One region of the Blautia hydrogenotrophica DSM 10507 genome, then DNA from elsewhere that is predicted to be linked to it. Evidence: riboswitches for the same ligand, from Rfam matches in the RefSeq annotation. Region 1 holds a riboswitch; each other region holds the start of a gene.
What was found. A riboswitch is a leader RNA that binds a small molecule or an ion and turns the genes downstream of it on or off. The one in region 1 is predicted to bind cobalamin.
Positions count from the first base shown of each region.

Region 2: linked by a shared signal. The riboswitch ahead of BLHYD_RS08315 (class I SAM-dependent methyltransferase) and the one ahead of BLHYD_RS09630 (Ig-like domain-containing protein) in region 1 are both predicted to bind cobalamin.
Region 3: linked by a shared signal. The riboswitch ahead of BLHYD_RS13375 (cysteine-rich small domain-containing protein) and the one ahead of BLHYD_RS09630 (Ig-like domain-containing protein) in region 1 are both predicted to bind cobalamin.

Region 1 covers NZ_CP136423.1:2,062,574-2,067,599, reverse strand. Annotated here, with positions in the region: gene BLHYD_RS09635 (carboxypeptidase regulatory-like domain-containing protein) at 1-2,001, shown strand, start outside; cobalamin riboswitch at 2,296-2,482, shown strand; gene BLHYD_RS09630 (Ig-like domain-containing protein) at 2,677-5,026, shown strand, end outside.
Region 2 covers NZ_CP136423.1:1,783,775-1,788,800, reverse strand. Annotated here, with positions in the region: gene BLHYD_RS08325 (DegV family protein) at 1-241, shown strand, start outside; gene BLHYD_RS08320 (fructose bisphosphate aldolase) at 486-1,376, opposite strand; cobalamin riboswitch at 1,580-1,766, shown strand; gene BLHYD_RS08315 (class I SAM-dependent methyltransferase) at 2,088-2,837, shown strand; gene BLHYD_RS08310 (ABC transporter ATP-binding protein) at 2,849-4,588, shown strand; gene BLHYD_RS08305 (ABC transporter ATP-binding protein) at 4,566-5,026, shown strand, end outside.
Region 3 covers NZ_CP136423.1:2,763,555-2,768,580, reverse strand. Annotated here, with positions in the region: gene BLHYD_RS13380 (C40 family peptidase) at 1-916, shown strand, start outside; cobalamin riboswitch at 1,216-1,413, shown strand; gene BLHYD_RS13375 (cysteine-rich small domain-containing protein) at 1,632-1,925, shown strand; gene BLHYD_RS13370 (MBL fold metallo-hydrolase) at 1,957-2,787, shown strand; gene BLHYD_RS13365 (hypothetical protein) at 3,017-3,562, opposite strand; gene BLHYD_RS13360 (heavy-metal-associated domain-containing protein) at 3,755-4,108, shown strand; gene BLHYD_RS13355 (hypothetical protein) at 4,204-4,389, shown strand; gene BLHYD_RS13350 (hypothetical protein) at 4,413-4,916, shown strand.

The sequences.
Region 1 (5,026 bases):
ACCTTAAAGGATGCTTCTGGCAAAGTTGTGGAGCAGGCAGGAGTGAATTCTTACACCGGTCTGAAAGCAGGGGAAGAATACACGTACACAGTAGAAAAAGAGGGACTGACTACCGAGATTGGAACTGTCGTGGCTCAGGAGAATCCGCTGGCTGTGGATGTCAATCTGAGTGCGACCATTTTGCTGACCATCAGTAAGGATGGAACCTTCTTCAAGTCTGAGGACGGTGAGACTCCGATGGTGCAGGTGCCGATCACAGTCAATGCCTTTGATGTGACAGCCTACGGCTATTCAGAAGTCTACAACAGCGACGAGGGACCGACTCTGTTGAATGCCTTTATCAGAGCTCACGAGTTGTACTCTGAGGAAGGCGCAGACGGCTTCTACGCAACGCCGAACAACGACCCGGCAGTGGGAAATGATTTATTTGTCAGAGAGTTCTGGAATATCGAGACTACACAGCTGAACTACTGGGTGAACAACAAATACCCAGGCGAGTGGCTGGAAGACGAGGGCTACATCTGGGGTTCCACCGCAGATAATATTCTGGTGAAGAACGAGGATGACGTGGAAGTGGATTTGTATGCGGATTACACGGTTCCGATGTATCATAGTTTCTTTGACCAGACAGAGGCCACGGTGAAAGCTGGAGAAGAATTGAAGCTGAACTTGAAAGGCTTCGTGTCTGCTAACGCATATGAGCACAAAGAGCCGCCGACCTTTGCAATGGAAGGTTCCGAGATCTATGCGGACCTGTTGAATGCGAAGACAGATCTGCCGTCAGAGAGCACAGGTCTGAAGACGGACAAGGACGGAAATGTCACCTTGACATTCAAGGAGCCGGGAACTTACCTGGTATCTGCCAAAGGAACGGAGACGAAACTGGATGGTGAGAAGGCGATCATTACAGCGCCTTATTGCATTGTCACAGTAGAAGAAAGCGAGGTAGATCTGGAAGTACAGGCAGTGATCGAGAAGATCAATGCGATCGGAGAGGTAACTCTGGAATCTGAGAAAGCAATCCAGGAAGCAAGGGAGGCTTACGACGCGCTGAGCGAAGACCAGAAGAAGGAAGTGACTAACTACGAGAAACTGGCAGAGGCTGAGAAGAATCTGGAAGCGCTGAAACAGGAAGAGCAGAGGAAGGCTTATGAAGCGTTCATTTCCGGCAAACCTGAGGTGAAAACAGAGGCAGTATCTTATGACAGTATTAGAATTACCTGGGAGCCCTATGCGAACGCGAAGAGCTACTATGTATATCGTAAGGTAAAAGGAGAGAGCTTCAAACGAATCGCATGGGTTCAGGATTTGACAGATTTGTCTTATACAGACGAGACGGCAGTGACCGGTACAACGTATTATTATACGGTGAAAGCGGCGAGCAAGAAGTGGGGCGAGCCGGTCTACAGTAAATATGTGACAGATCTGAGTGCAAAAGCGACTCTGGCAAAGGCGTCCATCAGCAAGACACAGACTTGGGGTTATAATGGTATTAAAGTAACCTGGGATGAAGTAGATGGAGCAGATGGCTATCGTCTATACTACAAGATAGACGACAGCGGCTGGAGATATGCAACTCAGACAGAGGATACTTCTTATGTGCATACAGGAGTGACGACTGGAAAGGTTTACACTTATTATGTGCGCGCATACCGTAATATTGACGGAGCGAAAGTATACGGTGCATATTCTGACGGTAAGTCTGGAAAGGCAGTACCTAAGAAAGCAGTGATTGCGAAAGCTACTGCAGGAGACGGAAAGGTAACTCTGAATTGGAACAAGGTAAATGGGGCAAGTGGCTATCGCATTTACTATAAGACATCTGAGGATGGGGAATGGCACTATGTGACCCAGATCGGAAAGGGAAGTACGACTTCGTATACCAACACCGGCCTGAAATCTGGTCATACGTATTATTATACTATGCGTGCATACCGTACGGTAGATGGTGAGAAAGTCTTTGGTTCTTACTCGGATTGGGTGAATGTGACAGTGAAGTAATTCTGCAAAAGCAGATGTAAGGCTTTGCCAGTTATGTATGGAGTGCAAAGCATTCCTGGTATGGGTCTGAGTGCCCATATCAGGAAGCTTTGCGTCTATAAGCAAAAAGATTTTTATAGTGGGGGGTACCTTATGTGGAAGAGAAAAAAGCAGAGCCTGCGTGGAAAAGTTACAGGCGGCGTCTACAAAGATGAGACTGGTATTCGGACAGGAAGGCAGAAGGCGGAGTGAACAAGAGTTATTTTCTTGACAAAATTGCCTATATTCGTTATACTAAGAAAGTAAATCCATAGTATAAATTGAATAGAACTGCGGTCAGGTATTTTTACCTGTTTGAAGGGAACCCGGTGAGAATCCGGGACAGTCTATCTCTACTGTATGAGGGACGAACGGAACATAGGGCCACTGGAGAGATCTGGGAAGGCGTTTCTAGTAGGAGGAACTCGAGTCAGGATACAGCAACGCAGTTTAAGTGGGAGATTCGTAAGCAAGGCGGATTGAGAAGAGAGTCCGAGAGCTTTTTGTATATGGCAAAAAGTTATTTTAAAGATAGAGCCTGACAGGCTCTTTTTTTTAAAACTCCCGGGGCTCTCTTTTCCTTATATATGGAAAATATTATGGCTTGTCGGGTTCTTCACTTCAAGTACTATGGAAAAAAAGAAAGGAGTGAAACTTATGAAAAAGCGAGGAAGGAGAATCCTCTGCCTGATGATGGCGATGTTGATGATTCTCACTTCGATGCCTGCGACAGCGATGGCTGCCACAGAAGAATCCGCTTCGGAGCTGGGAAACTCTTCGAACGTCGAAGCGTTTCAGGAAGAAACTGCGGATGCAGCGGTATCTTTTGAGGAAGAAGAGCAGGAGACAGTATTTGCCTCCGACGATGATGTCTGGTGGGATAGATATTTCTATATCAGCATGATGAAGGGGGAGGAAGAGATCTACCAGAATGATTCGGACCAGGCTATGACACCGATGCTGGCACAGAAGTATGGTTTTACCTACGGCCCGGATATTGATGTGGAGCAGGGACAGTATACTCTGCTGGACGCGCTGGTTCTGACTCAGATTGAGATGTTCGATGCCACCCCGGAAAACATCCGGGATTATCTGGATTTGGACGAAGCTGGAAATGTCATCAAGGTGAGCGGTGTCGACACCCGGAATTTTACTTTTATTGTAAATGGGGTGGCAGCCGGAGAGTATGGAACTTCCATTTATGTCAACAATTATGAAATCTATGATGGCGATGAGATCATTTTTCTGACAGAGACGACCGATGAGTCGGCACCTGTTCTGAGTGATATCTCAGTGACAGAGAGAGCCATGGAGACAGTGACCTTAAGCTTTAACAGCGATGAAGGGGGAACTGGGTATTATGTAGTACAGGGTGTGGATGAGGAAGCGCCCGCGCAGATCGACAAAGATTCTGCAAAGACTTTCACGATAGGTGTGGATGAAAATGAAGTCACCCTGGAAGGATTGACAGAGGAGGCCTGCGCCGTGTATCTGGTCGCAGAAGATCTGACAGGCAATCTAGGTGAAATCATCAAAGTCGATGTGGAGGCTTGTGAGTCGACGCTCGGTGAGATCACACTGAACCGTTCTTCCGTAGCCATGGGAATCGGTCAAGAAATGGAGCTGGAGGCGGCGACTGTTCCAGAGGATCCTTATTTTGAGAGACAGATTACCTGGGAGTCCAGCGATGAGCAGATTGTAAAAGTGGAGGATGGAACAATCACTGCAGTTGCGAAGGGCGATGCCACCGTCACGGCGAGTGTCGGTGAAATCTCTGCCAGCTGTGAAGTGTCTGTCTGGAGCGCGCCCACCATCGAGACGACTCTAGAGGATGGCATTCAGCTTAGGGCTAGCCGGAAAACCTTCGACGTTATCGCCAGGGATTCCGCTGGAAATAAACTGGCATCTTCCGTGAAGCTGGATGGGTCCAGCGTGGCTTATAACTGGGATGATGACACGAAGACCAGTTATACCCTGAACTTCAAAGACAAAAAAAATGGAGAACACACGGTTCTAATTTCTGTGACGGACTCCATCGGACAGACAGTCACCCAGGAATATAAAATCTACTATACCAAAGCAGAAGAAGGGGAATTGATCGGCTACGCGACTTTTGACATCGAGGCGATCACCATCAACTGCGGCTATATTGTGGAACCCATTAAGGTGCCGATCTATGAAGGTGAGAATGCAGCAGAGGCTCTGGTTCGCCTGATTCAGGAGAACGGCTATGATTACACCAACACTGGAACCGTGGAGAGTGGCTTCTATCTGTCTGCGATCGTAGGAGCCAATGCGTCTAGACCAGGCTCTGCGACGAAGGAACTGAATCTGGAAAATGCGTCTATGAATGAAGACCTCAGTGATCTGTCCATTGAATGGAGAGAGGGGACGGAAGGACAGCTGGGAGAGTTCGACTATGCCCAGGGCTCCGGCTGGATGTACTGCCTGAACAACGTATTTCCAAACGTAGGTTTTGCAGACAGCTATCTCTCTGACGGAGACGTTGTCCGCGTTCAGTTCACTTTGGCCTATGGGGCAGATATCGGAGGCGGCCATGCCATGGGCGGCGACGACGGAGTTGGCAAGATTCGTGCAGTGAAGGATGATTTATCAACTGCGATTGCGACGGTGAATAGTGCGCAGAACAAGGAAATGCTTCTGGCGAACGAAGAGATTAAGGCAGCATATGAAAAAGCCAACGAAGTGATGTTGGATTTGCCGGCATCTCAGGACACTGTTGATGAGGCATGTGAGGCTTTAAACGAGGCGATGGCAGGAGAACAGCCAACTTCCATGTCCTTGAAAGAGAAGGACCTGACTCTGGAGAATATGACTAGCAAGAAACTGGAAGTTGTCTATGAACCGGAAGATATCACGGTGCCGATTCAGGTACAGTGGGAATCTTCAGATGAGAATATCGTGGAAGTGGAGGCAGACGGTACCGTAACTGCCAAGAACGCAGGAAAGGCCACGGTCACTGCCAGACATGGAGAGTGGAGCGACT
Region 2 (5,026 bases), 280 kb from region 1:
AATGTGTAAGGCACTGGACAAAGATATTAATACTCGCCTAGGGGAATTTTATCACTCTGGACAGTTAAAAGTCGGAATTGCCAACACAGCGATGGAAGCAGATAAGTTGGAATATTTCAAATCAGAGCTCAAAAATCATTTTCCTGACTTGGAACTAGTACACCTTCCGCTAACTATGAGTATTGGATCTCATGTGGGTCCTGGAGGACTTGGGATTGGATTAGTGAGAGCCCATGTCTAAATTTTAAAATAAAATGGGCAAGCCATATAAAAAAGAATCCTGCGAGGCAGGATTCTCTGTCTGCAGCGGGTTGCGTCAGCAACCGCATTTTCGTCTCCGCGGTGCGATCCTACGGAGTATTTGTGTTATAGGAAAGGGCTTTCACACATTAGTGTGACAAGGCTTTTCCTATAACATAAAAACAGAATGAGTCCGGTAAATACCGAACTCATTCACAGACGATAGATTTTGTCTAACTTTTTTCTTATTCAGCCATGGATGCCTCATAGATTTCATGGATTGCCTTTCCGAGAGCAGCATCAAATTCTTCCTGTGTCTGTTTTGCGTTAAGATCTGACAGGAGGGCTCTTGAGAAGCTTGCAATCAAGCCAGGATTTTCCCGTAATAATTCGTCTGCCTCGTTGCGGCTGTATCCGCCGGAGAGCGCTACAACACGCACAGTCTTTGAATCTTTCATCAGATCTGAATACAAACCTGCCACAGTCGGAATACTCACTTTAAAAATTAATTTCACAGAAGAATCCAGTGCCTTCATATGTTGCATAATTTCCTCGATCAGAATTTCCTCTGCTTCTTTTTTAGAATTACTATTGATATTTACTTCAGGTTCAAGAATCGGCACGAACCCCTTCTGAACAATCTTTAATCCTATATCGAATTGCTGATCTACGATTTCACGGATTCCTTTTTGGTTTGCATTGTGGATCACAGAACGCATTTTAGTTCCAAAGATATTTCTCCCCCTGGCCTGCTCCAAAATTTTGTCTAAATTCGGAATAGGTTTCATCAGCTGAACCTCATCTTTTTTCTCATCTAGGCCCTTATCAACTTTCAAGAAAGGAACGATTCCTTTTTTCTCCCACAGATAGTCTGCGGAGTACAGACCATCCACTTTGCTGTTCATGGTCTTTTCAAACAGAATCGCGCCCAAGATATGTTCCGAGGTAAAAGCATCGCTGGTGAGAATTCTGCTGCGCATCTGGTGAATCAGATCAAACATCTCCTCCTCAGAATGGTATTCCGTCTCCTGGATTCCATAAGCTTTTAAGGCTTTTGGAGTGCTGCCGCCGCTCTGGTCTAAAGCTGCGATAAAACCTGCTCCATTTTTCATGCGTTCTAGCTGCGCTGTGTTCATACAGTGATTCCTCCTTTTTACATAGATATTAGTTTTTGCTAACTTCTTTGTATTATACCACTTTTTATCATTTTTTTCCACTGGAAAAGCCCAAACAAAGAGAATATTTTGCTATATTTTTGGAAGTTTACGAAATGAATACCTAATTATTGTTATTTACTTGACAAATAAGGTAGAACACTTGTATATATAATATTAAACAGTTTAACATAATACAATATGGTGTTGTCCGTTCATAAATGCGGATAACTTAAAAAGGAATCTGGTAAAAGCCAGGACAGCCCCCGCTACTGTGAGAAGGACGAAACTCAAAGACCACTGGAGCCATCCGGGAAGGTGAGGAGTAGAATGAATTCGAGTCAGGAGACTTGCCATATTGCGTTGTTACAGTCATATTCGGTGGGAATTTGAATGTATGGACAGCACAGGGAAGAACGTTCGGGGGCAGATGTACGTCTGCCTCTTTTTTTGTGGAACAGAAAAGAGCTTGTTCACACTGATATGTGAAAATTCTTTTTATCGTTTAAACGTTCTGCTACGAATAAGCGTTTAAAAAAAGATATTGTCCGCTTGCGGCGGACCGCGTGTGCTGATAATTCCAGAAAAAACTCTGCAGATTCTCCATCGTTTTTGAACAACAATTGGGGGACGCAGAGTTTTTTTATTATAGCGGGATACACATACAGAAAGGTGTCAAGAAAGGAGAATGAAATGGAACTGAATGAAAAAATCAAGGATTACTGGGAAGGAGAAGCTGATGTCTACAGCCGCGGAATCCAAGAAGAATTGAATGGACCTGCCAGACAGGCATGGAAAGAGCTAATCGGTGAATATTTGCCAGCAGAGAGAAATTTGAAAATATTGGACGTGGGAACAGGCCCTGGATTTTTTCCAATTATTCTAGGCGAAGAAGGCCATCAGGTCATTGGAATTGATATTACAGAGAATATGATCGCCTGCGCCAAAGAAAATGTCAAGCAATGGGGCCAGCAAGCACAACTTCTGACAATGGACTGCCAAAATTTAAAATTCGAAGACGAAAGCTTTGACGCAATCCTCTGTCGCAATATCACATGGACTTTAGACGACCCTAAGAGAGCATACAGGGAATGGTTTCGGGTACTAAAACCAGGCGGCAGTTTGCTGGTATTTGACGCCTGCTGGTATCTTCATCTTTTTGATGAGAGTCTGGGACAAAAATATAAAGAAAGAGAAGAACAGATTCGAAGAAAATACGGAAGAGGTATCCACGCTCACGCAGATGAAGAAAAAGGTAGAGTGCTGAGTAAAAGATTATATCTAAGCGACAAGCTCCGTCCCCAGTGGGATTTAGATTGCCTGCTCAAATTGGGTTTCTCCAAAGTGTTTGCCCAAAGGGACATCACAGATCGTGTGTGGGACGAATTGGGACGTGAATTAAACGGTTTGACTCCGGAATTTCTTGTGGGTGCACAGAAGTAAAGGAGTCTGCTATGGGAAAATACATACGTCTGATTACCTTTCTAGGTAAAGCTAAAAAAGAGACAGCGGTAAAGACCACAATCAGTCTTGCCGTCGTGGCGCTTAGCTTTACTCAGGCATTTTTTTTGGCCCAAGGAGTGAGCGCGGTGTTTGCCCAGGAAGAACTACAGACAGTCTTTACCTGGTTTCTTCTGTGTCTTGCAGCACTTTTGGCAAGGGCTTGGATTCTTCGCTTTCAGGAAGGATATACCAAGAAGATGGCAGCAAAAGTCAAAAGCGTTATTCGGGATGTCATGTTGGAAAAGTTGATGGAATTAGGTCCGTCCTACCGCAATGAGAGGCGAAGCGGAAATCTTCAGTCTCTGATTACGGATGGAGTGGAGTCCTTTGAGGCTTTTTTGACACAGTATCTTCCTCAGATTTTGGTTGTTCTGGCGACGACGGTTTTTTCCACAGTTTACCTCTGGTCTTTAGATCCTGCCGTAGGACTGCTGGTTTTGGTTTTGACAATCCTGTCCATTGTAATTCCACATCTTTTTATGCCCGCTGTCTCACGGGTGATGATTGAATACTGGCAAGAATATGCTCAGCTAAATTCCCAATACATTGATGACATGCAGGGAATGAGTACATTAAAATCTCTGGGTGCAAGTCAAAGAGAGGGAAAAAGACTGTCAAAAAGTGCATGGAAGTTCGCAGCAAATTCCATGAAGAATCTGGGAATCTCCTTGTCAGACTCGTCAGTGATTGTCGCCTGTACGACCATTGGCACTGCCGCTAGCGTAGCGTTAGCGGCAGTTCATATGGCACAGGGAAATATCAATTACCAGTCTTTGCTGATTATTTTGTTTCTGTCTGGAGAGTGTATGAAGCCATTAAATGACTTAAATACTTACTGGCATGGAAGCTATCTTGGGCTTTCTGTCGCAGAAGAGCTGTTTGAAGTTCTAGACGAACCGGTTACCATCAAGGATGGAAAAACAACTTGCTGTTTTTCCGATACACTCCCAGAAATTCAATTGAAAGATCTCACCTTTCGCTATGAAAAGGAAGGGTATGATGTCCTTAAACACGTTGATATGAAGATGGAAGCGGGAAAAGTGACCGCGATTGTGGGAAAATCTGGTTCCGGAAAATCTACTATAGTCAATTTACTGCTTCGTTTTTACGATTACGATTCTGGAACGATTCTGGTTGGAGAAAAAAGTCTAAAGGAATATGCGGCCCAGTCTTTTAGGAGTCAAATCGCGGTGGTGTTTCAAGAATCCTATCTGTTCTATGGAACTGTGAGAGAAAACATTAAGATGGCTCGTCCAGACGCCTCTGACTATGCGGTGGAGCAGGCAGCCAAGACAGCAAATGCTCACGATTTTATCATGGAGCTTCCGCAAGGATATGACACTGTCGTTGGAGAGAGAGGGGCTACGCTCTCAGGGGGTGAAAGGCAGCGGATTGCAATCGCCAGGGCAATCCTAAAAGATGCTCCAATCTTGATCTTGGACGAAGCCACTTCCAGTGTAGATCTCAAAAATGAGAAGGAAATTCAAGAGGCTTTGGAGCGCTGTATGCAAGGTAGGACAACTGTGGTAATTGCACACAGGCTTTCCGCAGTGGTGAAAGCTGACCGGATCTATGTGTTGGAGCAGGGAAGACTGTCTGGTTCTGGAACACACGCGGAACTACTCAGTAACAATAAGGTATATCAAGGATTAGTAAAGGCACAAAATTATGGAAAAGAAGAATCACAATAAGACAGGAAAGACAAGATTGCAAAATGTTATTCGCCTATCGACAAAAATAAAAGCGTACCGTCTGAGGATGTTTGGGGCTGTAGTCTGTGGCATAGGGCATCAGTTGTCTATCGTCGGGGTCTCTGTTGTGGGAGCCGGTCTGGTAGGAATGGCACTAGAAGGGACTTTGTTAGAACATCGACATCAAGTTTTTCTTTTGTTGGCAGCTGTGGCAGCAGCCAGAATTGTTTTCTACTTTTTGGAGATGTGGCTGGCTCACGATGTGGCCTTTAAAGTTTTGGCAAATTTTCGAATTATGTTGTTTGATGCCATAGAGAGAGTATCACCAGTACTTCTCTTGAATATGCGTTCTGGCCAACTGGCATCCACACTGATGAGTGATGTGGAATTGTTGGAATGGTTTTTTGCCCATTCTTTTGGAAGTATACTGGTGGCTAC
Region 3 (5,026 bases), 700 kb from region 1:
TCAGAAGATGTATAAATATGACCGTGACGCTTTAAATAAATATGTGGAGACGATCAAGGAGATCAAAACTCTGGGCGTGCAGTTGAATGGAGAGAAAGCTGAGCTGGAAGACATGAAGGCTGAGCAGGAGGCAAATCAGGCGAACCTGGAAGTACAGATTAGTGAGAAACAGAGTGCGGCTAACAATGCAAGCAATGAGATTGCTTATGCACAACAGCAGGCCAATGAATATGCAGCCTTGTTGGAAGAACAGACGGCAGAGATTCAGAGACTGGAAGCTGAGAGGATTGCCGCTGAGGAAGAGGCGAGACGTCAGGCAGAAGCGGAAGCTGCGGCTGCTGCAGCTGCTGCCGAGGAGGCAAATAATCAGGAAGAAGATACTGATGCTGAGGATGCAGACGGTGAAGAAGATTACACAGAAGAAGATGGCACTTATGAGGAGGATGGCTCTGAGGATGTGGTTACTGATGAGTATGGAAATGTCATCGATGAGGACAACACTGTGGAGGACACAGACTACAGTGAGTCAGGCAGTACAGATTCTTCTGTAAGTTATTCTGGAAGTGGTTCATCGGTAGCTGACTATGCTACACAGTTTGTGGGAAATCCTTATGTATACGGTGGAACAAGCCTTACAAATGGAGCTGACTGTTCAGGTTTTGTTCAGAGTGTGTATGCAAATTTTGGAGTGAGTCTTCCGAGAACTTCCTATGACCAGATGAACGTGGGAACAGAGGTTTCTTACTCAGAGGCACAGCCAGGAGACTTGATCTGCTACGGCGGACATGTGGCAATTTATCTTGGAGGTGGCAGGATTGTTCACGCATCCAATAGTGCTCCATATCCAGCAGGTGGTATCAAGATTAGTGACAATGCGGCTTACCGTACAATTCTTTCAGTAAGAAGAGTTATGTAATTGAGTTGAGAGTCCGCTGCAAGATAGTTCAAGGCTATTTTGCAGCGGCTTTTTACTGTGTGAGCACACAGGCGTATGCGCCGGAGTGTGAATGCCTGTTAGGATTGCGGGAGTGCGATGCACGGAGCAATCTGTAGCTTATACTTTTTGGAGGTGCTGCCGATAGGCGGCAAGAGGGCTCGTATGCTGGGTAAGCCCCTTGTCACACTATATGGTTGAACTGTTACAATATTTGTAGGAAATTCGGCAATAGCACTTGACATTGGTGTACCACAATGCTATAATACACCCTGTATAATTCCATAATGAACATATTAAGTGCCAGCCATTTATTGTGGGAATGGATGGAAAAGGGAATCAGGTGAGATGCCTGAGCGATCCGGTCACTGTATCAGAGGAGTGAAGTCTCGAGAATCCATTGTGCGCAGTGCGCATGAGAAGGAGAGACAGAGCGATGAGCCTGGAGCCAGGAAACCTGCTTAGTATGGCGAGGTGAAGCTTCCGTGTAAAGTGTAACAGCCACTTCTGAGATAATCCGCAATCTCAGATGCGTATCTGTAAGAACAGATGCTTTTTATGGAATCCGCCTGTTCATATGAATTATGCATGATTAAATGGCAGGCGATTTACTCTGGTCATTCGTTCCCTCCGCGCACTCATGAACGAACTGTCTAGCGCTGGAGTAAATCGCACCCCCCTTAAAGAGGAGTTCACAATGAAAGAGAAGAAAGAGTTTTGGGAGGACAAGGAGTTCTCTTTTTTTTGTCACAAAAATTGCGAGTACTTTCCGTGCCATGAGACAAAGGACCTTGAGAATTTTAATTGTCTGTTCTGTTATTGTCCTCTGTATGCGTTAGGAGATAAATGCGGTGGCAATTTCAGAATATTAGACGGAGGGATTAAGGATTGTTCTAAGTGCATGTTACCTCATAGGCGGGAAAATTATGGATATGTGACGGGTAAATATCATGAGATCATGGAGCTAGTGAAAAAGAATCAGAAGAAATAGTACAAAGAAGTCTGTGGAAATGGAGAAGAAAATGAAAATAACGGTTTTGATGGAAAATACAGCGGTATCAGAGAGGTATCTGTGCCGCCATGGACTTAGTTTATATATAGAGACTCAGAGGCATAAGGTTTTGTTTGATATGGGACCAGATGCCTCTTTTTTGGAAAATGCAAAGAGGCTGGGAGTGGATATCAGCCAGGTGGATGTGGCTTTTTTATCCCACGGACATTATGACCACGGAGGCGGACTGAGTGCATTTTTACAGGAGAATTCCAGAGCAGATGTTCATGTGCAGGCCGGAGTGTTTGGAAAATATTATGCCCACGATGCTCATCCTAAGAGAATCCGCTATATAGGGCTGGATTCAGCCCTGAGGGATCATTCCAGGTTGGTTGTACACAGAGGTGGCTACCGTCTGGATGAAGAATTGGAAGTGTTCTCAGGAGTGAGAGGAAGAATCTGTGCATCTCCGGCCAATGACAATCTTTACTGGGAAAAGGATGGAAAAGAAGAACTTGATACTTTCGAACATGAACAGAATCTTTTGGTACATCAGGAGGCTGGAAGAGTATTGGTCTGCGGTTGCGCTCATAACGGTATCGTAAATATTCTGAGTAAGGCAGAAGAGCTGCCAGGGGGCCCTCTGACACAGGTAATCGGCGGTCTTCATCTGAATAATATTTATGAGGAAGATGAAAAGAAACGCTGTGAATTCTACCAGAAGTTGGCATCCCATCTGATGTGCAGGCCTTGTGAGTACTATACTTGCCACTGTACGGGAGTCAAAGCCTATGAAGAGCTAAAGAAGCTGCTGGGGGAACAGATTCACTATCTGTCGGCAGGCGCTGAGAAGTCTCTGTGACTTTGTACATGGAGGGGAGCGGGTGGAAAATTAAAATTGATGAGCGTTCCCAGAGTGGAGGAGAGGAAAAAGACAAAACCAGACGAGTGTATCGTCTGGTTTTGTCTTTAACTTGTTTGAGGGGGGAGATAGAGAGTGGTTATTCATCTATCCAAGTAATACTATACAATATAAATGTGAGCAAATTATGGAAAATTCCTAAAGGTTTTGGGAAAATCATAAACAAATTCTAAATAACAGGTTTATTATAGGGATTCACTTCGGTTTGTGTACGGTACCAAAAGAGAAATTCCTCGAGATTTTGTTCTTTGACAAAACTGTTACTGTGTAAAATAGAATCTACAACCTGATAGTCAGCGTTAGAGATAGAGTCCAGGCCGCCTCTCTTGACTGGTGCAGCCAGCTTTTTTGCCATCAAGTTTAGAATAAGTTTTTGAGAGATGGAAAGCTTTTCCCGCCGAATACCGCCTCTAAGATAGAAGACAGGCAAATCCATGAGGTCGTTGTACTGGTGAAGCAAAGCGATAAAACCTGGAGTAGGGGAGAGGATTCCCACAGTGATGACGGCTTCGATGCGAAGGTATTTCTGAGCTTTTTCTAGGCCGCGTATCCTCTTGTCACAGATCCATCCCATGTAGATGACTTCTATACCGGGAGAGAAGGTTTTTTTCATTTTTCCAGCAGGGCAAGATGGAAGGTTCAGTTTCTTGGAAAGCATTTGAGCATATTTTTCCGTAAATCCCGTGTTGGATTCGTAAATAATTGCCTCTATCATTTGTACTCCTTTGCAGCTTATGTAAAATTCTGTCTATATTGTAACGGAAAGGAAAAAAGAAAGCAAGGGCGGAATCGAAAGGAGGCGTCACAATGGTTAAGAGGAAGGGATTGACAGGGAAATTTGATGTGATAAAATAGGGACAGAAAAGGAGTTAGAAATAGCTAACACATAAGAAGGGAGGGAGATGAGATGTTTACCAATATTGTCATTGTGGTTGTGTTGGCCGTGGTAATTTTGGCAGGGCTAAGAGGTTCTTTCAAACATCTTCGAGGGGAAGGAAGCTGCTGTGGAGGGGAAAGCACGGTTAAACCGAAAAAGAAGAAGCTGACAGGGCAGATTGTGAACCAAAAGGAGATTCGTATCGAGGGAATGCGCTGTGTTAATTGCCAGAATCGGGTGACGGAGGCTTTGAATGAGATTGAAGGCCTGTCGGCGAAGGTCAGTTATAAAAGAAAAAATGCTCAGCTTAAGATGGAGCGGCAGGTCTCAGACGAGGAGATCAAAAAAGCAGTGGAACATGCAGGATATAAAGTGGTAGCTTAAAGTTGCTCGATTACAGGTGTCGTCTTCACAGCAAGAGTATGCTGTGAGGACGGCATTTTTTCGTATGGCTGAGGATATTCCCGCGAGGCCTTTCATTGTATGTCGGTGTAGTGACAGCGAGTAAAGTAGGTGTCACTTCCTTAAAATGGCGGGGAACTAATCTGTGGGATTTGGCCTGGAAAAAGACGGAGAAATATTATATGATTGGGAAGAAAGAGCTAAAACGTCAGTTATGGAGAAAAATAATACGGAAGAATGGAGAAAACGAGCGTTTGGCTTAGAAAAAAAGAAAGGCAGAAAAGATATGAGGAAAATTTTACAGTTAACATTTATTTTCATTTTTTTGCTAGGAACTTTAGCAGGATGTACTAAGAAACAGGAAGAAATTAAAGAAGTGTCAAATCCTATGAAAGAAGTGGAGGGTAATCAAGCCTTCCGGGAAGTTGGCGCGTATATTGAAGTGCCGGCAGGAGCGCAGGACAGCAAGTATTATATCGTTGATAAGAAAATCGCAGAGATAATTTTTGTGTTCAATGACGCAGAATACAGCTATCGTTCTTCAAACAAGACGGAGGATTTGGAAGGAGAAACTGCTAAGCTGGAAGAAGACCAGAGTCGGACAGTTCAGGGGAATAAAGACCAGGAGGCCACAGTACAGACAGATGTACAGGGTGGGCAACTAGCGCTTTGGCAGTATGAAGACAATTCTTATAGTTTGTATACGGAGGATGAGGTTCCGACAGAAGTCTTCGATTCTCTGTGTCGGGAATTGATGACAGATTCTATATCTCAGCAAGCAGGTGTCTGAAATAAAAGAATTAGCACTCATCTATTGACAGTGCTAACAAAAGGTGTTATAGTCTCAATAGAACAAAAGGAGAATTCTGATATTGTATTTGAGGATAGATTAGGAGGCGA